Regions from separate parts of the Sphingobium herbicidovorans genome, predicted to be linked through region 4. Evidence: riboswitches for the same ligand, from Rfam matches in the RefSeq annotation. Region 4 holds a riboswitch; each other region holds the start of a gene.

The links. Region 4 has a riboswitch for cobalamin ahead of B6S01_RS20560 (cobyric acid synthase). Riboswitches for the same ligand answer to the same signal wherever they lie in the genome.
Region 1: another riboswitch for cobalamin. It lies ahead of B6S01_RS10905 (TonB-dependent receptor plug domain-containing protein); the one in region 4 lies ahead of B6S01_RS20560 (cobyric acid synthase).
Region 2: another riboswitch for cobalamin. It lies ahead of B6S01_RS16825 (cobalamin biosynthesis protein CobG); the one in region 4 lies ahead of B6S01_RS20560 (cobyric acid synthase).
Region 3: another riboswitch for cobalamin. It lies ahead of B6S01_RS16875 (DUF1636 domain-containing protein); the one in region 4 lies ahead of B6S01_RS20560 (cobyric acid synthase).

What each region holds. Positions count from the first base shown of each region.
Region 1 is NZ_CP020538.1:2,235,760-2,243,485, reverse strand. It holds gene B6S01_RS10920 (ABC transporter ATP-binding protein) at 1-279, opposite strand, end outside; gene B6S01_RS10915 (FecCD family ABC transporter permease) at 273-1,268, opposite strand; gene B6S01_RS10910 (ABC transporter substrate-binding protein) at 1,307-2,146, shown strand; gene B6S01_RS10905 (TonB-dependent receptor plug domain-containing protein) at 2,183-4,021, opposite strand; cobalamin riboswitch at 4,193-4,432, opposite strand; gene mobA (molybdenum cofactor guanylyltransferase) at 4,499-5,032, shown strand; gene cobA (uroporphyrinogen-III C-methyltransferase) at 5,112-5,894, opposite strand; gene B6S01_RS10890 (nitrate reductase) at 5,881-7,726, opposite strand, start outside.
Region 2 is NZ_CP020539.1:452,678-460,403, forward strand. It holds gene cobM (precorrin-4 C(11)-methyltransferase) at 1-360, opposite strand, end outside; gene B6S01_RS16795 (cobalamin biosynthesis protein) at 357-713, opposite strand; partial or broken gene cbiE (precorrin-6y C5,15-methyltransferase (decarboxylating) subunit CbiE) at 710-1,911, opposite strand; gene B6S01_RS16805 (cobalt-precorrin-6A reductase) at 1,910-2,659, shown strand; gene cobJ (precorrin-3B C(17)-methyltransferase) at 2,635-3,384, opposite strand; gene cobI (precorrin-2 C(20)-methyltransferase) at 3,381-4,103, opposite strand; gene B6S01_RS16820 (precorrin-8X methylmutase) at 4,100-4,729, opposite strand; gene B6S01_RS16825 (cobalamin biosynthesis protein CobG) at 4,729-5,778, opposite strand; cobalamin riboswitch at 5,986-6,212, opposite strand; gene B6S01_RS16830 (alpha/beta fold hydrolase) at 6,340-7,209, shown strand; gene bluB (5,6-dimethylbenzimidazole synthase) at 7,313-7,726, opposite strand, start outside.
Region 3 is NZ_CP020539.1:469,722-477,447, forward strand. It holds gene fdhD (formate dehydrogenase accessory sulfurtransferase FdhD) at 1-221, shown strand, start outside; partial or broken gene B6S01_RS16870 (alpha-glucosidase) at 207-1,802, opposite strand; cobalamin riboswitch at 2,006-2,202, shown strand; gene B6S01_RS16875 (DUF1636 domain-containing protein) at 2,384-2,791, shown strand; gene cobT (nicotinate-nucleotide--dimethylbenzimidazole phosphoribosyltransferase) at 2,788-3,804, shown strand; gene B6S01_RS16885 (histidine phosphatase family protein) at 3,813-4,367, shown strand; gene B6S01_RS16890 (adenosylcobinamide-GDP ribazoletransferase) at 4,364-5,074, shown strand; gene B6S01_RS16895 (threonine-phosphate decarboxylase) at 5,071-6,048, shown strand; partial or broken gene cbiB (adenosylcobinamide-phosphate synthase CbiB) at 6,011-6,969, shown strand; gene cobU (bifunctional adenosylcobinamide kinase/adenosylcobinamide-phosphate guanylyltransferase) at 6,969-7,511, shown strand.
Region 4 is NZ_CP020541.1:1,269-8,994, forward strand. It holds gene B6S01_RS21855 (hypothetical protein) at 330-710, opposite strand; partial or broken gene B6S01_RS22220 (TetR family transcriptional regulator) at 847-966, opposite strand; gene B6S01_RS20535 (hypothetical protein) at 1,730-2,110, shown strand; gene B6S01_RS20540 (phospholipase A) at 2,245-3,477, shown strand; gene B6S01_RS20545 (isochorismatase family protein) at 3,484-4,095, opposite strand; gene B6S01_RS20550 (hypothetical protein) at 4,202-4,645, opposite strand; gene B6S01_RS20555 (WGR domain-containing protein) at 4,795-5,091, shown strand; gene B6S01_RS20560 (cobyric acid synthase) at 5,109-6,338, opposite strand; cobalamin riboswitch at 6,444-6,616, opposite strand; gene B6S01_RS20565 (SMR family transporter) at 7,150-7,479, shown strand.

The DNA of each region.
Region 1 (7,726 bases), on a different replicon from region 4:
CAATAACGGCCAATGCAGCGTCTGGCCCTGCGGCAGATAGGCGATCCGACGCGCCACATCCTTGCGGCTGAGGCTGGCGATCGGACTGCCGTCAATCCACACTTCGCCGCTTTTCGCGCGGACAAGGCGCAGAAGGGCGCGGATCAGCGTCGATTTGCCTGCGCCATTGGGACCGACGATGCCGACCAGCTGGCCCGGCTCCAGCGTCATGGTCACGGAGGTTACGGCAGCATGACGCCCAAGGCGGACGGACAGGCTTTCGGCCCGGACGGTCACCATAGCCGCCGCTCCCGCATCAAATGAATCAGAAAGACCGGCACGCCGAGCAAGGCGGTGAGGACGCCGAGTTTCAACTCGCTGCTGGTGGGGATCAGGCGCACGCCAATGTCGGCGAAGGTGAGCAGCGCCGCACCACCGAGCAGCGAAGGGAACAGGATCGCCGAAGGCGAACGGTCGGTCAGCGGACGAACCAGATGTGGCACGATCAGGCCGACGAAACCGATCGCGCCGGAAACCGCAACCGCCCCGCCCACGCCGATGGCGACGCCCAGCATGATCCGCAGCCGCGCCTTGCCAAGATCGGCGCCCAGCGCCTGCGCGCCCTCCTCGCCCAACGTCAGCGCGTCGAGCGTGCGGCCGTCGATAAATAGCAGTGCACCGCCGATGAGGACACAGGGTAATGCGATCCAGACATGCGCATAGCTGCGGTTTTCAAGGCTGCCCATCAGCCAGCTCATGATCTCCATCGCGGCGAAAGGATTGGGCGAAAGGTTGAGCGACAAGCTGATCCCCGCCCCGGCCAGCGTGGCAACGGCGATACCGGCAAGGATCAGGGTTAGCGGGCTTTCCGATGGCCCTGCGAGCAGGAACAGCGCGGTGATCGCCATCAGGCTGGTGGCGATTGCCAGGATGGGCAATATGGCCGGATGCATCTGCGCCAGACCGAAATATATGGCGCAAACCGCGCCCAAGGCGGCGGCATTGGATGCGCCAAGGACCGAGGGTTCGGCCAGCGGGTTGCGCAGATAACCCTGAAGCGCAGCGCCCGCCAGCCCCAGCATCGCGCCGACGATGATCCCCAGCAGCATGCGCGGCAGGCGCAGATCGACAAGTATCGCGCGAGCGACCTCGTCACCGCCGCCCATGAGGACCGCGAAAATGCGCGTAGCTGTGAGCGGCACCGCACCGAGCGTGATCGATCCCAGCGCGGCGACAATGGTAAGCGCGGCCAGAATGGGGATCAGTATCGGGTGACGGCGCAGGCTCATGGCTTGCGTCCCGGCTGTTGCTTGGTAAGGCCCGTTTCATGCGCGGAAAAATGGTGATCGCGGCGCTCTGTGCGCTTGGCCTGACGGGCGCTGCGTCGCCCGCCCCCCGGCGAATCGTGTCGCTCAACACCTGCGCCGATCAATATGTGCTGGCGCTCGCCGATCCAGAACAGATCGCGGCGCTCAGTCCCTATGGACATGATCCGGAACTGTCGGCCGCAGTGGCGCAGGCGCGCAAGTTTCGCGTCCTTCGGCGTCCCGCTGAGGAAGTGCTGGCGATGCGGCCCGACCTGTTGATCGGCTTTCCCGATGGCGCTGGCGGCGTCGTGGGTGCGCCGCCGGGGCAATGGCGCAGGCTGGGCCTGGCGAGCGCGGACAGTTTTGCAACGATCCGAGCGCAAATCCGCGAAGTGGCGACCGCCGTGGGCCATCCCGAGCGCGGCGTTGCGCTTATCCGCGCCATGGAGCGCGACCTCGCCGCTCTGCCCCGCGCCGCGCGCGGCGGCGTGGCGGCCTATTATCAGCGGCGCGGCTATATGACCGGCACGGGCACGCTGGTCGATGAGTTGATCCGCCGCGCGGGGCTGACCAACCTCGCCGCCAGGCTGGGCAAGCCAGCGCTGGCGCAAGTACCGCTTGAGCAGATGATCGCCGCCAGGCCCGACTGGCTTATCGTCGAAAGCGGAAGCGAGAAGGTCGTCGATCAGGGGACGGAGATGCTGCATCATCCCGTCCTGCGGTCGATCCCACGCATCCGCCTGCCGCAAGCATGGACGGTGTGCGGCGGGCCTGCCTATGTGAAGGCGGTGCGCGGCATCGTGGTGCAGCTGAATGCAGCCAAGGCTGGGGCGCAGGTCAACGCTGCGCCCAGACGCTGAGGGGCAAAGGCTCACGCCCGCCCCTCTCGCCAGCCCTTAGAAACGGACACGAACGCCGCCATAGGCCGAACGCCCATAAGTGTTATAGCCATAAACGGTCGCGTATTCCTCATCGAACAGATTGTCGATGCGGCCATAGATTTCGAGACTGCCGGTGATGGGCAGGGATGCGCGGACGCCCATCAGCGCATAGCCATCAAGCGACTGCGTATTGGCGGCGTCGTTGAAGCTGTCGCCTACCATCGTAAGGGTCGCTCCGGCTGACAGGCCAAAGGACCATATGTAATCGGCCGAAACACTGACGGCGTCCTTGGCGCGGCGGGGCAGCAGCTTTCCTTCGTTGATGCCGCCTTCTGAGCGATCCACCGCGTCGATATAACTATATGCCGCGGTGACGGTAAGCGCATCGACCGGCTTCAGCGTCACGGCCGCCTCAACACCCTTGGCGCGGGTGCGGGTGAGATTGATATATTGCCCGAATGGCGGAATGACGCCGTCGAAATAGATTTGGTCACGCGTATCACGGCGGAACGCAGTGATGGAAAACAGCGCGCGCCCGCCGTCCAGGCTCTGGTCAAAGCCGATATCATAGCTCTTCGACCTTTCGGGCTGCAAAGCGGGGTTGCCGTTGAAGCCATCGTAAAGCTGGTAGAGCGAGGGTGCCTTGAAACCTTCGCCGTAGCTGGAGCGGATATTGGTCGCGCCGCCATTGGGGGTGTAGTTGGCGTTCGCGCCGAAGGTGGTCGCACCACCAAACTGGCTATGGTCATCATGACGCACGCCGCCGGTCAGCGAGAGACCGGTAAAGGGCTTCACGACGGCAAGAGCAAAGACGCTGTCGATGTTCGCCTTCGCGCCGCCCGATCCAAAGCCGTAAAAATCGTAATCCGGGCTCTCATGCTCATAGCCGAACACCAGCTTCGCCTGATCGACGGGTTGGTAGACGCCTTCATATTCGAAACGCAGATTGGTGCCCGAATAGCCATAGTCGCCGAAGGACGAGAAATAGTCACGGTCGTTGCGGAACCAGGTGACTGCCGCCCTCTGCGTCAGCTTGCCCTCGAACAGGGTAAGGTTGATGCCAGCATAGCCGATATACTGGTTCAGCTTGCTGCTGTCCGTGGACTCCATCGGCTCGGCAAAGAAGATGTCGGTGTCGAGGTCGGCATGAATATAATAGCCACGCAGGTCGAGGCTCAGATTATCGGCCAAGCTCAACTTCAGTTTGGCGTGGGCGGCAATATTCTCGTAGCCGTCCTTTTCCGTGCCGCCCTGCGCAGCCGAAATGCCATCGGTGCGGAACCATGCGGCCCCCGCGCTGCCCGCCACAATGCCGCTGCTGCCCGAAACGTCCGCCTTTGCATTCACCGTATCGGCATAGCCGTAATCCACCGATGCGGACCCGCCAAAGCCATCGCCCGGTTCTCCGGTCATGATGTTGATGACGCCGCCGATCGCCTGGCTGCCATAGACGACCGAGTTGGAACCGCGCAGTATCTCGATCCGCCGGATATTGCCCGTCAGCAAATTGCCGAAATCATAAGCGTCGCCAATGCCGCTGGGATCGTTGATCTTGACGCCATCCAACAACACCAGCGTCTGCGTCGTTTCAGCGCCCCGGATTGAAATGCCGGTCACACCGCCAACAGCATCGGCGCGATTGAAGCGCACGCCCGGCGTGGTGGCGATCAGGTCGGCCACGCTGACATTTTGACGCGTCTCGATGGTCTGCGCATCAATGACGGAGACGGCCTGACCAACTTCATCGCGCGGCTGCTCAATGCCAAGCGCGGTGACCACGATGCTGTCCGACTGTTCCGCGAGTGCGGGCGTCGCAGCCAGCAGCGCCACAAGCGATATTCCGATTTTCAACATTATATTGTCTTCCCTGAGCGTCACGCGACTTCAGGCAGGAGCATCCGCGCAAACGGTCGGCATGCGGGAAGGACAGACGCCAGCGTCCCGCCCCGCGCACCGATGCGGCCCCCGCCGCTGCGTCGCTCAGACGGAAAACACCGTGCCTGGGCCGATCCCTGGACCCAAGGCAAGAGCGACCATGCGCCGGCAGGTCTCCTGGCTCGCGGGTCAAGGCAGCGATGCACAAGCCTTCCCGGGCTGGCCGCCCAGTGGCTGGTCCCTTCGCCTTCCCCTTTCGAAAGCGCAGGTCCCCCGTGCATCGCGCTCGCCGCTTACAGTTGCAGGGACAGCCGCGGAGTTGGATGGGCAAGCCATCCGCACCGCATTCCCTTTCAAGCCCAAATGGGCACCGGCGCGATCTTCTTCATGTCAACGGTTGCCCGCTCACGCGGCGCGCCATAGTGGAAAGACAGGGTTCTGCCAAGGAGTGGTTGGATGCGATTGCTGGGCGCAGTGCTGGCGGGAGGGCGATCGAGCCGTTTCGGGAGCGATAAGGCGACGGCCCTGTTGCCGGACGGGCGCACGCTGCTGGACCATGCCGTGACGGCGATAACGCCGCATGTGGAAGCTGTCGTGGTCTGCGGGCGGGAGGTCCAAGGCATGACATGCCTTACCGACCGGCCAGCACCAGACATGGGTCCATTGGGCGGGCTGAACGCGGCGCTGCATCATGCGGCTGAGCAGGGATTTAACGCGGTGCTGACAACCGGGTGTGACATGCCGGTCTATCCGTCCGCGCTGGCTGACGCGCTGGTCGGCGACCGCGCGGCTGTGCTCAAGGGTCAACAGCTGGCAGGCTTCTGGCCTGCATCCCTCGCAGTCGAAATGGACGCGCATCTGGCGGAGGACAACAACCGGTCCATATATGGCTGGCTGAACCGCATCGGTGCGCGCATTGTCGATCGGCCGGACATCGTGCTGCCCAATATCAACTGGCCGGACGATCTGGACAGGCTGCGCAATGTCTGAGCCTGTCGATACCCCACACCTTCCTTCCAACTAAGGCAGGCGCATCGACAGGCTCAGGGCAAAATCGTGGAGGGCAACTTCAGACCTGAAGGGCGACGCTCACGGCAGTCTCCACAGGCATGGCCGTGCCCGCCACGGCTTCACCGATCAGAAGCAGCGTCGGGTCCTCATCGCTGATGGTGGCCACCAGAAAGGCAAGCGCGGAAAGCCTGCCCCGGATGAGGCGTTCGGTGGGCAGCGAGACGTTGACCGCAACCATCACCGGCGTTTCCGGGTCGCGGCCAGCAGCGATCAATTGCCGGCTGATCTCTCCGGCGGCGGCGCGGCCCATATAGATGCCCAGAGTGCCGCCGGGACGCGCCAGCGCCTCCCAGTCGAGTTTGAGCGGCTCGCCTACCTTCAGATGCGCCGTCACCAGCGTCAGCCCGCGCGCGACGCCCCGCAGGGTGAGCGAGGCGCTGCCGCTCGCAGCGGCGGCGCTGGCGGTCGTGATCCCCGGACAGATGCGAAAACGAACGCCGTCCGCGGCCAAATGCTCCATCTCCTCGGCCGAGCGGCCAAAGATCGATGGATCGCCGCCTTTCAGGCGCACGACACGCTTCCCAGCCTTCGCCGCGGCGAGCAGCAGATCGTTGATGCTTTCCTGCGCCTTGCTGTGGCGGCCAGAACGCTTGCCGACGCTGACACGCTCGACGCCAGCAGGGATAAGGTCGAGCACGCCGGCACCGACGAGCGCATCGTAGAAAATGATGTCGGCGGCCGCGATCAGCTTTTCGGCCTTGCGGGTGAGCAGATCGGGATCGCCGGGGCCTGCGCCGACGAGCCAGACTTCACCGGGGGCGATCAGTTCATTCGGCTGCATGGAGAGTCTCCTGCGGGATTTGGGCAAGGATGTTGGCGAGTGCGGGGCGACAGGACCCGCAATTGGTCCCTGCGCCGATCGCCTTGCCGATGGCGGGCACATCGACCAGGCTCTGCTCGCGGATGGCGGTCATGATCTGGTTAAGGCCGATATCGAAACAGACGCAGATCGTCGCGCCCTTGTCCGGTTGGTTCCCCGGGCCGCGCGCCGCGAGCACCGAACCGCCCACGCCCTCGGCCTCCAGTTGCCGGATCAGCCAGTCGCGCGAGGGCAGCAGGCCGGTGCGCGTCACGAACAGCACGCCGCACAGCTTGCCCTCGCTGATGGTCGCGATCCGGCGGGTGCCACGGGATGCGTCCATCGCCTCGACCCGGTCGCCCTTGGGCAGGAAAGCCTCCAGCCGCGCCGGATCGCCATTGCCCGCCACCTCGTAAAGCGCACCGCCCGGCACGCTGATCCTCGTCGCCCACAGGCAGGGCAGCTTCACCGGCTCCGATCCGCGCAGGATCAGAAAACCCTTCCATTCGGCCGCGACCTTCTCGACGCTGGCCGGGGTCGATTTGAAACCCGGCTGGCCCGAATGAGGGTCGACAAGTGGGCGCGGCAGCAGGCCGGTGCGGCCGCCGCTCGACATCTGGTCGGTCCAGTGGATCGGCGTGAAGATCTCGCCTGGGCGCTGGCCAGTGCTGATCGCGACGCGAAAGATGCTGTTGCCCTGCGCGGTCTGGACGCGCGCCAGATCGCGATCGACGATGCCCAGTTCCTCGGCGTCGCGCGGGTGGATTTCCACCAGCGGCTCCTCGCGGTGACGCGCAAGCTTGGGCGAGAGGCCGGTGCGGCTCATCGTGTGCCACTGGTCGCGATAGCGCCCTGTGTTGAGCGTCATCGGCCACTGTTTCAGCGGCTCCTGAATATCCATCTGCTTCGTCAGGACGAAACGTGCCTTGCCGTCGGGCGTCGAGAAATGCCCATCCGAAAATGGCCTTTCCTCACCCCAGCGAAACGGCTCCATCCTTTCGTAGGCATCGTTGCCGATCGTCGCATGGCCGCGCAGGTTGAGCACGCGCTGGCCGTCGTTCTGATAGGCGGTCAGGCGCGCATGCTCGCGCCAGATGTCGGCGGGCCGATCATAGGCGAAGGCGTTTCGCCAACCCATCCGGCGGGCCACTTCGGTGACGATCCACCAGTCGGGCTTGGCCTCGCCGGGCAGGTCCAGGAAGGGACGCTGGCGGCTGATGGTGCGGTCCGAATTGGTGACGGTGCCGTCCTTCTCGCCCCAGCCAGCGGCGGGCAGGCGCACATCGGCATGGACGCTGGTGTCGGTGTCCCCCATGATGTCTGACACCGCGAGGAAGGGCACGCTCTCCAGCGCCTCGCGCACGCTATTGGCGTCGGGCAGAGAGACGGCGGGATTGGTTGCCATCACCCAGAGCGCCTTGACCCGGCCTTCATTGATCGCGCGGAAGAGGTCGACGGCTTTCAGGCCCGGCTTCGTAGCCATGCGCGGCGCAGCCCAGAAGCGGCCCACTCGATCCACATTTTCGGGTGCGAAGTCCATGTGGCTGGCGAGGGTCGAGGCAAGCCCGCCAACTTCGCGGCCGCCCATGGCGTTGGGCTGGCCGGTGATCGAGAAAGGCGCGGCGCCCGGCTTGCCGATGCGGCCGGTGGCGAGGTGGACGTTGATGATTGCGTTCACCTGATCGGTGCCGCGGATCGACTGATTGATGCCCTGACTGAACAGCGTGACTGTGCGCGGGGTCGCCGCGAACAGCTTATAGAATTGCTCCAGCAGCGCGGGTGCAATGTCGCAGGTCTTGGCCGTGGTCCAAAGG
Region 2 (7,726 bases), on a different replicon from region 4:
CAGCGCCGCCGCCGCCGCCGCAAAGGATGGCACCCCCGGCGTCACCGTATAGCCGATCCCCAGCGCTTCCAGCCGCCGGATCTGCTCGCCCATCGCCGACCAGACCGACAGGTCGCCCGAATGAAGCCGCGCGACATCCTGCCCCGTGGCGTCCGCCTCCGCGATAATGGCGATGATCTCGTCCAGCGTCAGCGGCGCGCTGTTCACGATGCGCGCGCCAGGCGGGCAATGATCCAGCACCGCGCGCGGCACCAATGATCCAGCGTAGAGGCAGACAGGCGATGCGGCGATCAGGTCGCGCCCCCGCAGGGTCAGCAGGTCGGGCGCGCCCGGTCCCGCGCCGATGAAATGAACGGTCATGCCAAAATCCCCTCGGCCAGCGCGCAGGTCGCCCGCCCATCGGATGAAATGATGCGTGCCGCGATCAGCCGCGCGCCACGGCCCGCAGCGGTGAGCGCAACCGCTTCGGCAACGCTGCCGGTTCCGTAGGCTATCAGGCTGGCGGCGGATTGCGTGGGCGTCGCGACGCCTCTTATCGCGGCAGGATCTATCAGGATCAGCGGCAGCGCCAATGCATTGGCGAGCGGTTCGACCAATCGCGCCTTGTGGGTCAGCGTCGCGAGCGCCGACACGGTCCGGCCATGCGCTGCCAGCGCCGCCCGCATCGCCGCATCATCCGCCCCGCTACGGCATCCAAAGCCTGCCACGATCATAGCGTCACGCTCCACTGGACCAGCGGATAGGCAGCCTTCCATCCGCGCCGCCGCCCTATCGGCGCGACGCTCGCCATCTCGATCCGCAGCAACTCGCCGCCCATCCGCGCGTGGAACTGCGCCAGCAGCGCCTCGGACTCCAGCGTCACCGCATTGGCGACCAGCCGGGTCCGCCCGCCCGGCAGGCGCAGGATCGCATCCAGCAACCCCTCGCTCAAACCCCCGCCGATGAAGATGGCGTCTGGACGCATGCGGTCTTCCAGCACGGCGGGCGCACGCCCTTCGACCACGCACAACCGATCAGCCCCCAGCCGCGCAGCATTGGTGCGGACGCGCGCGGCGCGTAGGGGATCAGCCTCGAAAGCGACGGCCTGGGTCGAAGGATGGCTTAGCAACCATTCGATCCCGACCGATCCCGACCCAGCGCCGATATCCCACAAAATCTCCCCCGGACGCGGGGCGAGCGCGGACAGGGTCAGCGCGCGCACCGGCCGTTTCGTGATCTGGCCATCATGTTCGAACCAGCTGTCGGCCATGCCGCTGGCGCGTGGCATTACCGCGCCGTCGCCTGCCATCTCGATCCCCACCGCCACAGGATGTGCGATGTCATCCAGTTCAAAGCCTTCGGCGCGCACCGCCCTGATCCGCTCGCGCGGCCCGCCTAGTGCCTCCATCACATGCAGCGACGATGCACCGAAACCGGACTCCTCCAGATAGGCGGCCAGATCCCACACTGCCTTTCCGTCCCTCATCAGAAGGATCGCCCGCTGACCGGGCGCAAGGTCTTGCCTCAATCGGGCCATGGGCGCGGCATGCAGGCCATGGCAGGCGACATGCTGCAACGCCCAGCCCAACCGCGCTGCGGCGATCGAGAAGGTGGACGGGGCCGGGTGGGCGATCCACTCGCCCGGCGCAAGATGCCGGGTGATGCTCGCCCCCGCGCCGAACCAGAAGGGATCGCCCGACGCCAGCAGCACCACCGGCTCCCCGCGCCGGGCGAGCAGCGGGGCGACGCCATCATCGAAGGGTGCTGGCCACGCCAGATGTTCGGCCTTAAGGGGGGCAGCAACGCCAGCTGGCGCGGCGCGCCGGTGACGATGCGCGCATGATCCAGCGCGGCGCGTGCGGCGCTGGACAGGCCGTCGGCTCCATCCTCGCCAATGCCGATGATCGTCAGCCAGGGACCGTCAACCGCCATGCGCAACATCCTGATCCTTGGCGGCACCACGCAAGCGAGCGCGCTTGCCAAGACATTGGCCGAGCGGGGCGAGCGCGCGGTGCTGAGCTATGCCGGGCGCACCGACAACCCGCGCGCCCAACCGGTTCCTGTGCGTGTCGGCGGCTTTGGCGGCGTCGCTGGCCTTGCCGCCTATCTGGCGCGCGAGGGCGTCACGCATCTCATCGACGCGACCCACCCCTTCGCCGCCACCATGAGCGCCCATGCGGTGGACGCCGCGCGACTGGCGAACGTCCCCCATGCCATGCTGACCCGCCCCGCATGGCAAGCGGGGGAGGGCGACCGCTGGAGCCATGTCCGCGACATTGCGGGCGCCGTGCAGGCGCTGGAGGGGCCGCCCCGTCGCGTCATGCTGGCGCTTGGCCGGATGCATGTCGCGGCCTTTGCCGCCCAGCCGCAGCATCATTATCTGCTGCGCTTCGTCGATGCGCCGAACGCACCGCCGGCGCTGCCCAGTCACCATCTGGTCGTTGATCGCGGCCCCTTCACGCTGGAGGGCGATCTTGCACTGATGCGCGCGCACGGCATCGATCTGATCGTCGCGAAAAATGCCGGTGGAGACGGCGCGCGGGCAAAGCTGGACGCCGCGCGCGCGCTGGGCCTGCCGGTCGTCATGATCGACCGCCCGCCGCTGCCGCACGCGCATGTGCTGGAGCAGGTGGGTGACGTGCTGGCGTGGATCGGTCATGCCGCCCAACGCGGGGTGTAGAGAATTGGGGAGCCTGATCGTTCGATCAGGCGCGTGCGGCTTGACCCGACAATGACCATGGTGCGCATGTCGGCCATGTCCGGGGCAGCGTCCTCCAGCCGCACGACGCGCAATTCCTCGTCATCCGTCGATACGGCGCGCGCGAACAGGATCAGCCGGTCAGGCCCGCATTCCTGGCGCAATATGTCCAGCGTGCGGGCAAAACCCTCTGGCCGGGCCCTGGACCGGGGATTGTAGAATGCCATGGCGAAATCCGCCTGCGCCGCCAGCCGCAGCCGCCGTTCGATCATCGCCCAGGGCTTCAGATTGTCCGACAGGTTAATGGCGCAAAAATCATGGCCCAGCGGCGCGCCAGCCCGCGCGGCGGCGGCCAGCATGGCGGTGATGCCGGGCAGGACGCGAATGTCGATGCAGCGCCACGCCTGCGGCCCAGCCTCCAGCGCCTCGAACAGGGCCGACGCCATGGCGAACACGCCCGGATCGCCCGATGACGCGACGACCACCCGCTTTCCCGCCGCCGCCAGTTCCAGCGCATGCGCCGCGCGTTCCAGCTCGACCCTGTTGTCGGACGCATGACGGGTCAGGCCATCGCGATCCGGCACGCGGGCGACATAGGGGATATAGCCGACCAGATCGGTGGCTTGACCCAGCGCCTCCGTCACTTCGGGCGTGACCAGCGCGTCCGCGCCCGGCCCCAGTCCCGCCACCGCGACCCATCCACTCATGGCCGCCGCCCCTGTCCATGGACCAGCAGGATCGAAAAATAGCCGGTTACCGCCTGCGCCTGCGCCAGCGGCGTGATCTTCTGGTCGGCCATGGTCGCATATTCGACCAGCCATGCGCAGTCCTGCTTTCCCGCCGCCTCCACCGCGCGGCGCAGCTTGGGCAGGTTGCGGCCGATCTTCATGACGACCAGCGCGTTGGTGTCGTGGATGCGCCGGCTCAGTTCCTCTTCGGGCAGCGTCGCCATCAGCACGGTCAGCACATCGTCGCCCCAGCTGATCGGCGTTCCGCTGGCGGTCCAGGCGCCAGACATGCCGGTGATGCCCGGCACAATCCGCACCGGCGTCAGCGGGGCCAGGCGGCTGTGCAGGTGCATGAAGCTGCCGTAGAAAAACGGATCGCCCTCGCACAGAACGACCACATCCTCTCCCGCGGCGGCAAGGGCATGGAGATGCGCGGTGCAATCGGCGTAGAATGCCGACAGCATCTCATTATAGCGTGGATCGCTGACCGGGATTTCGGTCGTCACCGGATATTCCATCGGAAATTCGATGGCGTCGGGGCTGATCAGGCCATCGACGATGCGCCGGGCATGGCCGTGACGGCCGGGCTTGCGGAAATAGGCGATGTGGCGCGCTGTGCGTATCAGCCGGTCGGCGCGCACGCTCATCAGGTCCTGCGCGCCGGGGCCAAGGCCCACGCCATGAATGACGCCGCTCATTCTGCGGCGCTCGCCAGCGCGTTGACGGCGGCGACGGTGATCGCGCTGCCGCCCAACCGGCCTTCGACGATGCAGCAGGGCACCGGCTGCGCCTTCCACAAGGCGTCCTTGGACTCCGCTGCGCCGACGAAACCGACCGGGCAGCCGATGATGGCCGCAGGGCGGGGGCAGGCCGGATCCTCCAGCATGTTGAGCAGATGAAAGAGCGCTGTCGGCGCATTGCCGATGGCGACGACCGCGCCCGCCAGATGGGGCCGCCACAGTTCCAGCGCGGCGGCCGACCGGGTGTTGGCCATGTATCGCGCCCGTTCGGGCACGGTCGCGTCGTGCAGCGTGCAAAGGACCGGATTGGCGGCGGGCAGGCGGGCGCGGGTGATCCCTTCCGACACCATGCGCGCGTCGCACAGGATCGGCGCGCCTTTTTGGAGCGCGGCGACGGCCGTGAGCGCAAAGCCGGGCGAAAATCGGATATGCGGGGACAGGCCGACCATGCCCGCCGCATGGATCATCCGTACAGCCACACGTTCCTCTGCGCGGGAAAAGCGGCCAAGCTCCGCCTCCTCACGGATCATGCGGAAGGACTGGCGATAGATTTCCGCCCCGTCGGTTTCATAGACATGCGGCATCATTCGGCTCCGAAAAGGGCGAGTATCTGGGTAGGGGACAGGTCGGTGCGTTCGGGCTGGCCGCCCGCGCGGGCGTTCCGCGCAAGGTCGAAGCGGCCATCGCGTCCCGTCAGCACGACCGCAGCCTGCTTCGGCCGCGCGCAGCCCTTGGCGCATCCCGATATGTGCAGCCCCCCAACATGGGGCGCGAGCCGGGCGGCAAGGTCGCGCGTGACGACGCTCGCCTGCGGGCAGGCTGGCGCGCCGGGGCAGGCGTCCACGCCGATGCGCGGGTCAGCCGGATCATCGGATCGCGCGCTGCTGCCCTCCACTATCAGGCCACGCCACGGGGTCAGGCGGATCGCGCGGGTCTCGTCATCCATCGCCGCCAGCAGCGCCTCCGCCTCGATCCGGCCAAAGGGCGCGGCATGGTAGCGCCCCGGCACGGCGGCCAGGCAGTCGGCGCGCGAACGTGGCGGGGCGGGGGCCTCGGATGGCGTGACGGGAGGCGGTGTGTCGTGCCGCGCCATCCGCCCGGCGATCGCGCCCCCGCTGGCGATGAACCATTGTGCAAGCGCAATGATTTCACTGACGGCCTCGCTCACGTTCATCGGCACGCCTCGCTCGCGTCCGTCGCCGCGCAGGATCAGGCCGCCGTTCATCCCCCGTTCGATCCGAAAATCGGCGGGGGCGTCGGTCAGCACCGGCGCAGGACCGGCATCGACGGCAAAGCCGATCTTTCCGGGCATGTCCGGCAATTCACCGGCGCGCGCGATCAGTTCGCTTGTGATGCTGTCCGTCGCGTCGCCGGGCGTCCAGTCGGGATTGACGATCAGCGGCGCGGCCATGTCCCCGTTGCGCCTTGCCAGCCCCAGCGCGACCAGCCTCTCCATCAGCGCGTCATGCTCATCCGCGCGCACGCCCCTTATTTGCAGCGCCGCGCGATTGGTGACGTCGATATGCCCATTGCCATGGCGCAGCGCCGCATCGCACAGACCTTCCGCCTGCGCCCTGCTCAAGCGCCCGAGCAATGGCCGCACCCTTACCAACAGCCCGTCGCCCGCCATCATCGGCCGCCACGCGGTGGGGCACCAACCGCGCACGGCGGCTGCGCCTTGCGCCTGCTCCTGCATTCCGTCCTCCACGCCCGCGCCACGACAAACGGCCGGGACGCGCGCCAGGCGAACGACGGGCGCACGCCAGCGCGGCCAGGACCGCACCCAAAATTCGTCGCTCAAACGGAGAACCGAGCCGTGACCATCCCCTGGATCATGGCAAGAGCGACCTTTGCTCCGGCAGGTCTCCTGGCTTGCGGGTCATAGCGTTGGCATGGGCCTTCCCGGATCGCTCCAGTGGCTTGACCGTCCCTTGGCAAAGGTCCGGCCTGTCCATGCCTTGCTCGCCGCTCACAGTTGCAGGGACAGCCACGGATTAGGGAGGATAGCCTCCCGCACCGCGTTCCCATTTAAGTCCCTTGCGGGACACCGGCGCGATCGTTGAACCGGGCATGACCCGGCTCGCCGCGCTTCATAGGGCGGATGCAGGCGGAAGGGAAGTGGGCAGCGACGGCTTGCTTGCCCCTGCCATTACCGAAGGCTAATCCCTTCGCAGAATAACAACATGGAGAGAAGATAGTGAGCGATCTCAGCTTCGACGCGACCAGCCGTTTCCTCGAAACCTCCAACGGCCGCCTTCATTATCATGAGGCTGGATCGGGCCCCGCGCTGCTGTTGCTCCATGGTTCTGGTCCCGGCGTGACGGGCTGGGCCAATTTTCAGGGCAATCTGCCGCTCTTCTCCCGGCATTTCCGCACGATCATCCTCGATGCGCCCGGCTATGGCAAAAGCGACCCGGTGGACGGCGATCCGGTTGCGGTGGCCCGCGATGCTGTGGTCGCGCTGATGGATGGCCTGGGCATTGATCGCGCCCACATTCTTGGCAACAGCTATGGCGGCATCGTCGGTGGCCATCTCGCCGCCTCGCATCCGCAGCGCGTGCTGCGCTACATCACCATTGGCGGCATCGGCTTCAACATCACCTCCACCTTCCCCAATGAAGGGCTGACCCGACTGGTCGACTTCATCGAGAATCCTACGCGTGAGAACATCATCGCCTGGCTCGAATCGATGGTTTACGACAAGTCGATCATCACCGACGAACTCATCGACATGCGCTACAAGGCCGCGCTGGAGCCGGTGACGATGGAGAGCAGCCGCAAGATGTACACGCGCGCCGCTCTCGGTTTCATCGCGCAGTCGATGAGCGGGCCGGGCGTGTCGCAGCGGATCGACTATCTGGGCAGGATCGAGGCGCCGACCCTGATCGCATGGGGCCGCGATGACAAGGTGAGCCCGCTCGACGGCGCGTTCCTGCCGATGCGGGTGATCCCCAATGCGGAACTGCATGTGTTCCCCAAATGCGGCCATTGGGCGATGATCGAATGCAAGGATCGGTTCGAAGAACTGGCGCTGGCGTTCTTGCTGGGCGGGCAGGCTGCCTGACGATTTCTCCCCGTTCGCCCTGAGCCTGTCGAAGGGCCTTCTTTTCTTGAAGGGAAGAGAGGGGCTTCGACAAGCTCAGCCCGAACGGTGGTGAGCGCGTGCCCTAACGCCGCACCACCACCGAATGCCAATCCATCCGCTGTTCCCAGCCGCGCCGCTCCAGTTCCGGCGTGTCCTCCTCACTCTCCGGCTTCCCGAGGCATAGCAGGCCCAGGCCTTCCCAACTCGACGGGATGTCCAGCATCGCGTCCACGCCTTCGGGCTCCATGATCGACACCCAACCCATGCCGATGCCGCGCGTCCGCGCCGCCAGCCACAGCGTATGCACCGCCATGACGCAGCTGTAGCGCCGCGCCTCCGGCATAGTGACCGCGCCCAGATGATGGCCCGTTTCCGTCTCGTCATCGCAATAGACGGCGAACAGAACCGGGGCTTCACGCAGCCCATGCAGTTTCAGGCTGCGATAGAGCCTATCCTGATCCCCTTCATAGTCCTTCCCGGCCGCCCGCACCTGCGC
Region 3 (7,726 bases), on a different replicon from region 4:
TGCGGCTGAAAGGGATGGACTGGGACGGTGGCTTTGCGCTGCTGTCATCCCGTTGTTCCTACGAACTGGTGGAAAAGGCGGTGCTGGCCGATTGCCCCTTGCTCGTGACCATTTCCGCCCCGACCCGTCTGGCCGCCGAACGCGCCCAAAGCGCTGGCCTGCCGCTGGTTGTATTGGCGCGGTCGGATGCGATTCTGACGACGACAGTCATTCCCGGATGAAAATCGCGCCATAGGGGGCAACGTGCCGACCGTCGCGCCATTGGTGGCGAACAGGACGGTCCCGTCCACCGCCAGATCTTCGGGCCACCCAACCGGCGCGTCCGACAGGTTGAACAGGCACATTATATTGTCCGCCCCCGCGGTTCGTCGGAACAGCAGCCGGCTTTCATCCGCCAGCAGCACCTCCATGCTGCCGTAACGCAAAGGCGCATTCCCCTTTCGCAGGGCCAGCATCGTCCGGGTAAAGTTCAACAGCGACCCTGCATCGGTCTCCTGTCCATCCACCGCCAGCGCCAGATTATCTTCCCCCACCGGCAGCCAGGGCGCAGCGGTGCTGAACCCCCCTTCGCTGGCCGTCATTTCCCATGGCAAAGGCGTGCGCGCCCCGTCCCGCGACAAGGTGAGCGGCCAGTTCGCGATCGCCTCCGGGTCCTGCAACCGCTCGAACGGGATATCGACCTGGGTGATCCCCAACTCCTCGCCCTGATACAGGATGGCATTGCCGCGCAGCGCCATCAGCAGCGCCATCTTCATCCGCGCGAAGGGCGCGCGATCCTCCGCCTTGCACCATCGCGACAAGGCGCGTGGCGCGTCATGATTTTCAAACGCCCAACTGGGCCAGCCCATGCCCGGTTCATCTGGCCAGCGCGCCGCCGTCTCCGCCACCAGCGCGGGGGTTAGCGCCGGGGCATAGAGGAAGTCGAAGCCATAGGCGCTGTTCAGCCGGTCGTCCCCGGCCGTGTAAGCCTTCATCTCCACCTCGGCGCGGTCGCCCCCGACCTCCGCCATGGTGAAGATCGCGCCATAACGGTCGGCCAGCGCTCGGATGCGCTCGACAAAGCCAACCACATCGGGATGCGACTGATTGTAGCGGCGGATCTGATAGTCGAAGGGGCGGGTGCGGGGCTTGCCCTCGTCGGGTGCCGGCGGATTGTCGCGCAGCAACGGGTCGTGCATCGCATGGTTGAGCGCGTCGAGCCGGAAACCATCGACGCCCCGGTCCAGCCAGAAACGCATGGCGTCCAGCAACGCGTCCTGCACTGCGAGGTTGTGGACGTTGAGCTGCGGCTGGCTGGCAAGGAACTGGTGCATATAATATTGCCGCCGCCGCGCGTCCCAGGTCCAGGCCGGACCGCCGAACACCGACTGCCAGTTGCAGGGCGGCGAACCGTCCGGCTTGGGATCGGCCCATACATACCAGTCCTGCCGCGCATTGGTCCGGCTCTCGCGGCTTTCGCGGAACCAGTCATGCACATCGGAACTGTGGGCATAAACCTGATCAATCGTGACTTTCAGCCCCAACTCATGCGCCCGCGCCACCAGCGCGTCGAAATCCTCGATCGTGCCGAAAATCGGATCGACCCCGCAATAATCGGCGATGTCATAGCCAAAGTCGCGCATGGGTGATGTGAAGAAGGGCGAAATCCAGATCGCGTCGGCGCCCAGTCGGGCGATATGGTCCAGCCGCCGCGTGATCCCGCGCAGGTCGCCGATCCCGTCGCCGTTGGAATCCTGAAAGCTGCGGGGATAGATCTGGTAGATGACGGCGCCCTTCCACCACGGCTGGCCGGAATCGCTCATGCGCTGCTGCTCCCATTTGCTGCGGGTGCAGCATACACATGTCCGCGCCGTCATCTACCGCTTGCGGGCGGCGCGCCCGCGCTTTATCAGCAGGTCCGCGACAGGTTCCCGAGAGGGGACGAGAGCACTGCGCTTTATTGGTTGGCTCAACCTCCGTGCGCCCTGAGCTTGTCGAAGGGCGCGGGCGGGCTTCGAAAAGCCCCACCCGAACGGAGACGAGGGGCCATCTGAAGCGCGCTGCTCTAAGAGGGAAGTCGGGTGCAAAACCCGCGCTGCCCCTGCAACTGTAAGCGGTGAGCGGACCGGCCACAGCGCCATTGGGGATCAGGATTTCCCCGAGAAGGCGGCCGGAACGCATTGACCCGTGAGCCAGGAGACCTGCCTGACGCAGTCGTTCTTCGACCGGACAGGGTGTGCCGGGCGAACGGGGTTTCCCTCGCGTAGCGACAGCCATCGCCTTGCCGGTTCGGTCGCACAGCCCTCTGCGCGTCCGCGCCCAGAGGCTGTTTGCGGGTCAAGGAAGCGAGGGGGACCATCATGACGGTCTTTCATGTCACTATGGTTATGGATTGGCTGCGCTGATGCTGCGCGCCGTGGAAAACAGGGCTTCGGTCGTCGTCTGCTCGACCTGCCGCCTTTCGGCTGACGCGCGCGAGGATGGCGAAGGGCGTCGCGGCGGCGCTATGCTCGCCGACGCGATGCGCGCGCTTCAGGCCGACGATCCAGCCTATGCGGCGGTCGATGTTCAGGACATGCCATGCCTGTTCGCGTGCCAGCGCCATTGCACCGTCCATGTGCGCGGACCGGGCAAGGTCGGCTATGTGCTGGGCGACTTCCCGCCCGACGCTGACGCCGCGCGCGCGATCCTCGACTACACGCTGCGTCACGCCGCCAGTGAAGAGGGCGTCGTGCGCTATGCCGACTGGCCGCAGGGGGTGAAGGGCCACTTCATCGTCCGCACCCCGCCCGAAGGGTTCATCTGCACATGATCCATTTTCCCGATGGGGCCGCCTTCGCCCGCGCGCTGCAGGCACTGCCGGAACCGGACGAACAGGCGATCGCCGCCGCCGCCGCGCGACAGGCGATGCTGACCAAGCCCGCCGGTTCGCTAGGCCGGCTGGAGGAAATCGCCCTGTTCATGGCGGGCTGGCAGCGGCAGGAACGGCCCCGCGCTGATCGCATCCGCGCCGCCATCTTCGCGGGCAACCACGGCGTCGCCGCGCGCGGGGTCAGCGCCTATCCGGCAGCGGTCACCGCGCAGATGGTCGCGAATTTTCGAGGCGGCGGCGCGGCGATCAATGCGCTCGCCGCCGCATGCGGGGCGGAGCTGTCGATCGTCCCGCTGGAGCTTGACCGCCCCACCGCGGACATTTGCCAAGCCCCCGCGATGAGCGAGGCGGACTGCCTCGCCGCCCTCAATGCAGGGGCAGCGGTCGTCGACGCGGATTGCGACCTGTTGATCGTCGGCGAAATGGGCATCGGCAACAGCACGCCCGCCGCCGCCCTGTGCGCCCAATCCTTTGGCGGCCAGCCGCAGGACTGGATCGGGCGCGGCACCGGCGTCGATGAAGCCGGTCTGGCGCGAAAGGCCGACGCGGTCGCGCGCGCCCTTCACCGCCATGCCTCCCATTGCACAAACGCCTTCGAAACGCTCCGTCGCCTGGGTGGACGAGAGATCGCCGCCATGGCCGGGGCCGTGCTCGCCGCGCGTCTGATGCGCGTGCCGGTGCTGCTCGACGGCTTCATCTGCGGCGCGGCGGTGGCGGGCCTCGCGCGCGACAATCCCGCCATCACCGACCATTGCATCGCGGGCCATGTCTCGGCGGAGGCGGGCCATGCGCGTTTGCTCCACGCCTTCGGGCTGACGGCGCTGCTTCAACTCGACATGCGCCTTGGCGAAGGCAGCGGCGCAGCGGTTGCGGCGCAGATCGTCCGCTCGGCTCTCGCTGCGCACGATCAGATGACCACCTTTACCGAAGCCGCCGTCGCACAAGCCTTATGAACGCCCACATGCTTCACCTGATGCGCCACGCCGCGCCGCAGACGACGGGCCTGCTGCTTGGTCAGCTGGACATGCCGCCCCATCCTGACGCCGTGCCATTATGTGTCGAACGCGCACGCGCCATCGACTTCGCGCAGGTCTTCAGCTCCGATCTTCTGCGCGCCGCCATTCCCGCCGAGCGGATCGCGGCCGCCGCCCGCGTGCCCCACCATGCCGACCCCCGCTGGCGCGAACTGCATTTCGGCGCGTGGGAGGGAGCGGACCCTTCAACCCTTCCCGCTGTTGAGACGGCCCGCTTCTGGGACGCCCCCGACGACAATCCTCCACCGGATGGAGAACGCTGGTCCGACCTGCGCCTCCGTGTCCAGAGCGCGCTCGTCCATATCGACCGGCCAACCCTGGTGCTGGGCCATGCCGGATCAATGCGTGCGGCGCTGTCACTGCTCTGCGGCTTTTCCTATCGCCAGGCGTGGGCCATCGACCTGCCTTATGCCGCTCTGCTGTCCTTGCGCGTCTGGCCGGGTGAAACCCCGACTGCGCAAATCACGGCGTTGACGACATGAAGCGGCTGATCCTCGCCCTGCAATTGATGACCAGCCTGCCGCTGCCATCCGTCAAGGCGGACGACAGCGACTTTGCCGCCTCCATCCGCTGGTTCCCCGCCGCCGGGATAGCGGTGGGCGGGGCAGCGGCGATGGCGATGATGCTCGGCATGCGCGCTGGCCCATGGGTGGCGGCGCTGCTTGCCCTGCTGGCATGGGTGGCGATGACAGGCGCGCTGCATCTCGACGGGCTTGGCGACATTGCCGATGGCGCAGGCGCGGCGCATGGCGACCGCGCGCGCCTGTCCGCCGTGCTGGCCGATCCCCATATCGGCAGCTTCGGCGTGGTCGCGATCATGCTCCAGTTGCTGACGAAATTGGTTCTGCTGCGCCTCTATGCGGAGCAGCTTGCCCCATGGGGCCTTGTCCCGCTCGCCCTGATCGCGCGGATCGGCCCGCTCGCCTGGACGCTGTGGCTGCCGTCGCTGCATGACGGGCTGGCCAGCCGCTTCCGCCAAGGGATCAAGCGCGCGCATCTTATCGCATGGTCCGCGCTCGCCCTTGCGTCATGCGTCATGCTCCCCGCCCTTGCGTCCGCCGCGCTGCTGATCCCGTTCTGGGCATGGTGGTTGCGCAGCCGGATAGGCGGCGTTTCGGGCGACGGCCATGGCGCGGGCATCGAATTGGTGGAAAGCGCGCTGCTTGCCGCGCTGGTGCTGGCGCGATGAGCGATATGTTCCACTGGCATGGAGGGTGCCTTGCGCAGGCCCGCGATCATTATGGCGCGGACGGTGCGCCCTGGATCGACCTGTCCACCGGCATAAACCCGCGGCCCTGGCCCGGCGCTGCCCATGTCACGCCGGATTGGCAATCCCTCCCCGATCCCGCAGCGCTCGCCGACATGGAAACTGCCGCCGCCAGTCATTTCGGCGTCGCCCCCGCCCATGTGTGCGCGCTTCCCGGCAGCGAGATCGGCCTTCGGATGCTTGGCAAGCTGCTCGACCGGCCCGGCTGTCATCTCGTCCCCTCCTACCGCACCCATGCCGCCGCTTTCCCCGGCTCCCTGCCGCTGGATGCGCCGGAACAAGCGCCGCCGGGCACGGCATTGCTGCTCGCCAATCCCAACAATCCCGATGGCCGCCTGTTCGCGCCAGCCTACATGCTAGCGCTGCTCGCCCGGCAGGAACGAGGCGACGGCTGGCTGATCGTCGATGAAGCCTTTGCCGACAGCGTCCCCGGCTCCAGCATCGCTGGTGAGGCGGGGCAGGGCAGGCGGCTCATCCTGTTGCGTTCCTTCGGCAAGTTCTTCGGCCTTGCGGGCGTCCGCCTCGGCTTCCTTGTCGGGCCACCCTCGATCATCGCCGCTTGCCGGGACATGCTGGGGGACTGGCCCTTGTCGGCGGCAGCCATCGACTTTGGACGCGCCGCCTATCGCGACCGGCACTGGATCAACTGGACCATCGCGGACCTGCGCGACCGCGCCGTCCATCTCGACCGGATTCTTTCCCGTCACGGCCTCGTCCCGCGCGGCGATTGCCCGTTGTTCCGCCTGGTGGAAACGCCCGCCGCCGCTGCGTTGTTCGACCGCCTGGCGCGCCACGCTATCCTGACCCGCCCGTTCGACCATCAACCGCACTGGCTGCGCCTGGGCCTGCCTGCGGACGATGCCGCCATGGCCCGGCTGGACAAGGCGCTTGGTTGAACTGCTCGCCCTTATCCTTGACGCGGCGCTTGGCTGGCCGGCCTGGCTCTATGCCCGCATCGGCCATCCGGTTGGCGCTTTTGCGCGGATCATCGCCGCCTGCGAACGCCGCTGGAACCGGCGCGGCCTTGGCGACGGGCGCAGGCGGATGGGCGGCGTCGCCACGCTCCTGATCCTGTTGCTGGCCGCAACCCTTGGCGGGTGGCTCATCCAATCGGCGCTCCACCGCCTGATGGGCGCATGGGCCTGGGCAGGGATCGCGCTCGCCGCCTGGCCCGCGCTTGCCCAACGCAGCCTGTTCGATCATGTCCTGCCAGTGGTGAAGGCGCTCAAGACCGGCGATCTTCCAACGGCGCGGCAGGCGGTCGGGCATATCGTCGGCCGCGACACCGCGTCGCTTGACGAGGCTGGCGTCGCCCGCGCGGCCATCGAAAGCCTCGCCGAAAGTTTTTGCGACGGCGTCGTAGCGCCGCTCTTCTGGCTGGTCGTCGGCGGCCTTCCCGGCATCTGGGCCTACAAGGCCGTGAACACCGCCGACAGCATGATAGGTCATCGGGAAGAACCGTTCGCCGCCTTTGGGTGGGCCGCCGCGCGTTTCGACGATCTCCTGAACCTCGCCCCGGCGCGCCTGTCTGCCATCCTCCTTTGCGTTGCGGGACCGGGGGCTGGCGCGTCCTTCGCCGCGATCATGCTCTTCACGCCTCGCCCAATGCCGGGTGGCCAGAGGCGGCGATGGCGGGCGCGCTGGGCGTCCGCCTTGCCGGGCCGGTTCAATATGATGGCGTTCGCCATGACAAGGCATGGATCGGGGGCGACGGCGGGGAAGCGACACCCGCCGCGACCAGCGCCGCGCTCGCGCTTTATGTTCGCGCCTGCCTCCTGCTCTGGCTGGCGGCCGCGATGATCGGAGGTATCGGTTGATGACCGCATTTCGCAGGCTTCTGGTGCTGGGCGGCGCCCGTTCGGGCAAAAGCCGCCTTGCGGAAACGCAATGTGAAGCGATACCGGGCGCGCTCACCTACATCGCCACGGCCCAGGCGTTCGATGTGGAAATGAGTGACAGGATCAGCCATCACCGCGCCCGCCGCAGCGCCCGCTGGCATACGGTGGAAGCGCCCATCGACCTGCCGGCCACCATCGCTGGCGCGCATGGGTCGGGGGCGATCCTGGTCGATTGCCTCACCCTCTGGCTATCCAATCTGCTGCTGGCGGAAGAGGATATTGCGGGCTGGACCCGCGCGCTCACCGCCGCCGTCGCGGATTGCGGCCCGCCCATCCTGTTCGTCAGTAATGAAGTCGGCCTTTCCATCGTCCCCGAAAACGCGCTGGCTCGCCGGTTCCGGGACGAATCGGGCTTGCTCAACCAGCATATGGCGAACGTCTGCGACCGGGTTCTGTTCGTCGCGGCGGGCTTGCCCTTGATCCTCAAGCAGGACGGGCAGGCCATCATATCGTCTAAATGATAGATTCAGCTTTGCGTTGATCCGGTAGCTTTGCGGGCATTTTCGTTGCGACCGGGAACGCCTGCTACGCATAGATCGGGTGAGGCGTGGGGTATAGCAGGGCTATTCGCATGGGCGGAATAAATTCATTGTGCGAATCGGCGGCGTGATATTTGGGTGCGACCGGCTTGCCTGCGGTCGATCGGATCAATATGGCACCGCCCAAGAATATGTGG
Region 4 (7,726 bases):
TGCGATCGCCAGGTCCTCAACAAATGATCTTGAAACTGCCCACGGAATTGCTGCTCCAAAATGTGAGTGTCACGCCTTTTGGCCACATGGTGCCATGATAAATGGTCAGTGTGAACGATACGAACGTTATCCCTCGGGCCGTGTGGAGGCCGCGTGGGGAGAGCCTGGTGATCGGGCGAGCGTGACGTGGCCGAATAGCCTGGCAAAAACGGCATTACCTCAAGGTTTGTGCGCCAAACAACGATTTCGCCGACATAGTGTGAACAGCGACATCAAGCGGCCGCTCGAAGATATTTCCGCGACATTGCGGGGACTCAGGGCGGACCGGCCTAGCGCCCCGGCAGGTGCTGGATTCCCTGACCCCGGGGCGAGGCCGGCTGATCCGGTGCGCCTAAGGCGCGCATCAGCAGACATGCCGTTTCGTGGCTTATCTGATCGACATCCGTCGCCGGCCCGATCAACGTGCGATGGCCCAGGCCAAAAAAGCACGCCATCATGATCTCGACATAAGCCTCCAACTCACCCGCCGTTGCGTCGGGTCGGGTGAGCGCGGCGAGTCGGCGAACGCCATCACGATAGCAGACGACAAGCGCAGACAGTCGGTCTGCGACGGAAGCATTGCGACAGGCTTCTGCAAGAATCTCGAAGGAGAGGCCGCCGTCGCTCTTGACGATCGAGTTGTTCGCAATGGCCTTGATCGCATCGAACACCGAGTGCTCGCCCCCCCTCGACCGCGCCGAAAATCGCGTGCATTTTCGCGATGCGCGCCTGCGTATTCTCCTCGACAAGGGCAAGGATCACATCGTTCTTGCCCTCGAACAGCCGATAGATCTGGCCGATACTGACCGCCGCCTCGGTGGCGAGTTCGGCTGTCGTCGTCGCGTGAAACCCCTTGGCGTCGAACAGCTTGCGTGCCGCCTTGATGATCCTCTGTCGCGGAGCTTCTTGTCGTGGCTGATGGTCCATACGCCGACCCTCTCCGGTTTGCGCCTTGTTCTCAAGCTGTCTTGATGCAATACATGATTATCGGAATGAGCGCTCACTCCGGTAGTAAGGACCTGATTTGGACGAAATCGACCAATCGCGATATGCCTTTTCAGTCCCGAGAGGCGCTTTTGCGCCTGTTCCTCCGCTCGAGCGCGCAGGACGTCTTGCTTCATCTACCAAACGACCATCACAATCTTGCAGCCCTCCCCGGTTGGCGGGCATAGCGTTCGCCGGATTGCCCCCTCCGGTATGGCTTATGCCTGCCGTCCTGCCAGCCGATCATCCCGAAGCCGCGTGGCGTGTCTCCCTGGGTCACAGGCGTCGGCTGGCAGGACCCTTTCAACACTGCTCCCGAGCTGCCTCGTCAGGCCCAGGTCGAAGGCCGGCGAGGCGCTCGCATGGCGTTCGGCCGACAGATCGAGGTGGAAGGATGTTTGAATGAGCCATGATACGAACGGCCCGGACCGTCACAGGCCGATCTTGCACCTGCGCCAAGCGACCGATTTGACCAGTGTGTCGCAAACCAATTCAGCGGGCTTATCGCCCGCCGATCATGCGAGCGAGCAAAGCCCTGGCCGCGATCGGCCTGAGGCCGCACGGCGCAAGCGCCGAGGCGGCAGGCGCTCCGAATGATGCGCATCATACATAGCGGCACGCGGCGGTCCCGCGCCCAGATCATGCCTGTCCTCTCGCGCAGATCAGTGTTTTCCGATTCGATGGGCCATGAGAGAGCGCAGCGCATATGAGGCTATTTCAACGTCCGAGGACATCGACAGCCGCTTTTGTCGTCTTACTCGCATCCACGACTTTCGCACTGACGGGGTGCGGACAGGACGCCGGTACGGATAGCGCGGAGAACAACGCCGTCGAGAACGTGCAGGTGACGCTGCCGCCATCGATCAAAGCGAGCCACCCCTATCGCTGCGAGGATAACAGCGTCGTCACGATCGATTTCCTTTCAGACGACGTGTCGGTCAATCTGCGCAGCGAAGGCACCATATCGCAGCTTAAGGCGCCCGCACCGGGCGAAGCGTTCACCGATGGCAAGCACACGGTAGCCGGCGACGGGGCCACCATAGAACTCACCAGGCCGGGCCAGGAGCCCCAGACCTGCAAGATGTGATGTTGGCGATGCCGAGAGCGCTGTTCGAGCTGAACAGGAAAGCCGCGAGCACGGCCCGGCATGGCGTCATGGTATCCGTCCTACCCCTTTCAGGGGCGAGGCACGCTCGGCGGATGATTCGATATGGTGGCGCTGTGTGCATCGCTCTCGGACTGGCGGTGGGATCGGCCCGCGCGGACGCGGGCGCGACAGCATCGCCGATCGAGCTTGTGATCAGCGCTGTGGCAGAGCCGAATGCCTTCGGCGCCGCCTCCGTCGAGCTTCGCCTGCTCAACAGCGGCTCCGCCCCCGAAACCATGGTCCTGCCGCCGCAGATCGAAGCCGAGCTGACGGTCAACGGCAGCACTAGCAATGTCAGCCTTGAGCGAGCGCCGGAGATGCCGGTGGCCATGACCGTGCCTGCCGGCGGCTTCGCCGGGGCACGCTACACCCTGCACGTGCCACCGGGCATAACGGCCGGAGAGGCAGTGCTGGCCGTACCCGGGTGGAAGGTCCAGCGCGTCGCGTTTGCGATACGGGGGCCGGTACAGGGGAATATGTCCTCTCCGCCGCCGGCTTTGGCGGATCGAGGCACCGGTTCCGCGATGCCACGCAGGGATGCGCCTGTCCCGCAGGCGCACCTTGCGGCCAATGACGTCGCGGTCGGCAATGCCTTCCTGCCCAATCTTTCCGCCTATGCGCCGATCTATGCCGTCTACGGTCCCGGCACAAATAGCGACGCCCGGTTGCAGATCAGTTTCAAATATCAGCTATTCGGCCCGCCGGCCACGCCTGACCGGCGACAATCCTGGGAGCAGGGACTCCAGTTTGCCTACACCCAACGCATGTTTTGGGACCTCGGAGCCAAGTCGTCTCCGTTCCGCAACATCGACTTCATGCCGGAGTTGTTCTACCTCGCTCCAACCATCGGCATTGGAGGCGGCGTCTCGCTCAGCGGCCAAGGCGGCTTCCGGCACGAATCCAATGGTCGATCGGGCACCGGATCGCGAAGCCTCAACACGTTTTATGTGCAGCCGGTCGCATCGGTTGCGCTGGGGAATTACCGCCTCAGCATCGGCCCGCGTCTCTGGCTCTACGCCGGCAGCCTAAGCGACAATCCGGATATCAAGCGCTATCGCGGCAATACGGGCCTGTTTGCAGAGATCGGCGAGGACGACGGGCTTCGCATCACGACCAATACCCGGTTCAATTTCGGGTCGGGCAAAGGCGCGATCGATGCCGACATATCCTACCCGATCGATCGGCTGATCGGCGGAAATCTGAATTTCTACCTCTTCGGCCAAGCCTTCACCGGATATGGCGAGAACCTGCTCGATTATAACCGCCGCATGACGCGCCTGCGGGTCGGACTGGCGATCGTGCGGTGACCGCACTCAGACACCATCGCGTCCGGGTGAGGGTTCAAGGGCGCGACTGACGGTTTCTGTATCAACGACACGGGCGCAGAGGCGAGCGGCAACTTCCAGCCCCTTGGCGTGATCGGCAGGCTCCATGTCTGCCGTGGCGTCGGAGACGAGGAAAGCGCGCATGTCGCGCATGTCGCGCATGAAGGCATCGATGGCCGAGCAATGGCAGCCGATCGAGGTATAGACGCCGACGATCAGGATTTGATCGCGGCCGAGCCGGCGAAGCAGCACCTCGAAATCGTTGCCGTAGAAGGCGCTGTAGCTCCGCTTTGTCAGAAGGCGGACGGGGAGCCCGTCAAACCTAAGCTCCGGATCGAGGGCGTCACTGGCGGCGGTGGGTCCCCTGCCCCACATATCGAGCATTAGGCCACGCTCGCGCGCGTCCTGCGCCGGCACCTGGGAAGCGAAGATCGGGATTCCGCGCGCGATGCACCCCATCCCGATCGTCTGCACGTTGGCGACAAGCTGGCGGCGACAAGCCTCGGGAAGTGCGCCGAGATAGTGCGGCTGCATGTCGTGGATCAGCAGCGCGCAGCGGCCGGGCTCGATAGCCCAGCTCACCTTGTTCGAGAACGTCACTTCGCTTTCCTCCCTCGGAGGCCGCCGCGACAGGTGACGTTTGCTGATTAGACCATTCCCCCCGGCACGGCGGCGATGGTCATGAATGATGACGACATGCCGCTCCCTAGAGGGAGCGCCAATAGTCCGCGCAGAACAGGGTGGCAGAGTCGGTCATCGGCGACTTAATGGCATGCGCGGCACCGACAGGCAATGCGGTGGATGAACGCTTAGCGTTACTGCGCTTCAGGTCGATCGCCGACATGGCGAGGGAAGAGGGCGAGCCACCTACGGCCGCAACTTCTTCATCCACACAGCGTGGTCTCGGGCTCCGGGTATCCTTTGGCCGCACAGGTACGGCATAAACCTCGCCGTAACCCGGCACGATGACCGTGCGCGCAACCGCACGGGGATCATCGGTTGGCACGGGCTGGACAAGAACAGTGCCGCGTCCCGGCACATAGACCATGCGCGGTTGCGGAGCCTTCTGGTCGGCCGACTGCGCGGCGATCGGCGAGGCCGCGCCGATCGCGAGCATCAAGGCTGCTACGGTCGAAGCCCTATGGCGCATGAAAAAACACATGAACTGAACCAGGGAGAGCATCAAGCATTGCCGGCTGAGTTATCGCGACACTTCTATAGACTTTGTGAATCAATGGGCGGCTTTTGATTCAAAGAAGTCGTCGGACAACGCAGAGCTGATTTTGTAGGCTTTGCGCCATGAAAGGCGCAATTATCCCCGATGCGATCGAGTTGGTGGCGCTCGATCCGGCGCGCAACATCCGCCGGCGCTATAGTATCACCGCGAGCCTCGACCTGTTCGGCATGATCGTTGTCGAAACCCGTTGGGGCCGGATCGGCACACGCGGCCAGGCGCAGCGCCACGCCTTTCCCGATCGCGCGGCGGCCGAGCGTCATATCGCCGCCACTCTGCGCCGGCGGGGCACCGCCAAAATCCGGATCGGAGTGCCTTATAGACCAATGACAGTCGCCGGCGATTGGACGGAGAGCGTTTAAACGGAGCCGTGCTACTATCAATCTCGGCTCGCCTTTGATGAAAGGGCGAGGATCGTATCGACATCGATATGTCGTTCGAGTTCGGCGGCAAGACCATCGAGCGCGGCATCGACCGAGGCGTGATAATCGACGCCCGCGCCATTGCCGCCGAGCCGCGCGATCCATGCTGCCCGCTGCCGGGCATCCGCCAGCAGCCCATGAAGATAGGTGCCCGAGACCAAGCCGTCTGCGCTCACGGCACCATCGTTGCGGCCGCTGTCGAGCCGCACGAGCGGGCGCTCTGTATCGGGACCAAAGGTAGCGCCGATGTGCATCTCATAGCCCTCACACCGCGCGCCCAGCGCCTCGCCCGCGACCCGCCGCAACGTCTTTTCTCCAGCTAGCACGGTTTCGACATCAAGCAGGCCGAGGCCCGCCACATCAGCCTGTGCGCCCTCGATGCCGTCCGGGTCTGCGATGCGCTTGCCGAGCATCTGATAACCACCGCACAGGCCCAAAACCGCGCCGCCATGACGATGGTGGGCGAGGATATCAATGTCCCAGCCTTCGCGCCGGATCGCGGCAAGATCGGCGATGGTCGCCTTGGAGCCCGGCAGCACGATCAAAGCAGCCTCGACCGGGATTGGCTGACCCGGGGAAATCATCGCCAATTCTATGCCCGGTTCGAGCTTGAGCGGATCGAGATCGTCGAAATTGGAGATGCGCGGCGTGACGAGGCAGGCGATGAGCAATCGGCCGGAGGCGAGCGCTTGCCGCCTTTCGAGCACGACCGCATCCTCGCTCGGGAGCCGCGCGCACTCTGCGAGCCACGGCACCACGCCGAAGCCGGGCCAGCCCGAAAGGCGCTCGATGTCGCGATAGCGGTCCTCGAACAGCGCGGGATCACCGCGAAACTTGTTGATGAGGAATCCCTGGATCATCGCCGCGTCTTCGGGATCGATCCCCGGCTGCGGGATCGTTGAAGTCGATCCCGTCCACAAAGACCAGCGTGTGGTTCGCCTCCGCTCCGCGAATGCGTATCTGGGTGAGCGAGCCCTGCGTGCCCGATGACGCGACCGTGAGGCGGATAAGGTCGAGCGCGAGGGGCTGGCCCAGTGACTCGATCGTCTTGGCATCGAGCTGGAGGCGGGCACGTCAGCGGACGCTACGGGCACCAGCGCAGCGGTAACGACGATATCGGGCGGCACCGCGCCGTCCACGGTGACAGGTCCGGCAGCGGCAGCGGCAAGAAGTAGGGCGATGGGCATGGAAATTCCTCCGGGTAATGCGACATACGTTGTCGCCCCAGAGGATCGGCACGGTCCCGCCAAAGGCCCACACTTCTCCACGCGCTTGCGGCTGGACCCGGCCGGGCGCGGACGACGGCGAGGGTAGGTTCCCGACTTGCCGGCTCAACCCGAAGGCTCGCGCACTGGCATTACGGTTGCGGGCACAGCGCCGGAATCACACCGGCTTCCCTTTTCACCGTCCCCCCGCATCCGCCCAATGGCAGCGCGTGGACGGCACCTTCGCTTAGCGTACTGCTTAAGGGTGGGCGGAAAGGAGTGTCAATGTGAAGAAGGCCAGTTATGGGCACGCTCGCCATTATCTGGGTGATGCGTAACTCAAAACTTTTGCATCAGGGCGATGGTGCTTGAAACAGGGATACTGGCAGCAGAACAGCGCCAGAATGTGCATCAGATTTTTGCATCACGGAGAGGCGCAGATTTCTGCGCTTTCTAGTCTGATGCAAAACTTGTGAGTTCTGCATCAGCGGGGGTGTTCTCCTGTTTTTCGTCTCAACCGCGCGGGGTTTCGGGCAACTAAAACCGTGCTGAGGCTGTCTGTCGATCATCGGTGCTCAGATTTCCGCATCATGTTTTCAATTAGGGTCTGGCGATTAGCTGACGTGACGCTCGCGCGATGGTGATGTAGAGGCGCTTTGCCGAGAATAGAGTAGCAGGGTGGTGTCTCCTGCGTTCGCTACGCGGATCTTCCCTGCCACGGCGTTAACTTGAAATGGTTCAGGGGCGCTTCGCATAACATGCTGGCCCGCTGATCCGACGAGCGGAGCCGAACATGAATTACGTCTATCTTGCCATAGCGATCATTTCCGAAGTGATCGGCACCACGTTTATGAAACAGTCCGAGGGCTTTACCAGGCTCGTGCCTAGCCTCGTTACGGCTTTGGCCTATGCAATCGCATTCTTCTTCCTCTCACAAACTCTCAAAACTATCCCCACCGGCGTCGCCTACGCCATTTGGTCAGGGGCAGGCATCGTTCTGATCGCTACCGCCGCAGCAGTTTTCCAGGGTCAAAAACTCGACGCTCCAGCCATGATCGGGATGGGACTTATCATCTGCGGTGTGATCGTGATGAACGTCTTTTCCAAAGCGACAGGGCACTAAAATGCGGAGTTAGCAGATACCGTCGCTCAACTTCCATTGAACCTGTTGTTCCAAAGCAGCATTCTAATCGAGATGCTAGGATAGTCAGATCAAAAGTTTTGCATCGAGGCTGACCCGGCAACAATTTGGACCTTGCCCATACAGAAATCTGACGCGGATTCACGCGCCGTTCTATGTGTGATAATGTCCTTTATCATACACTCTTCCCCTTAGGCGCGCTGCATGGTAGAAAGGTGGCTAATTTTCT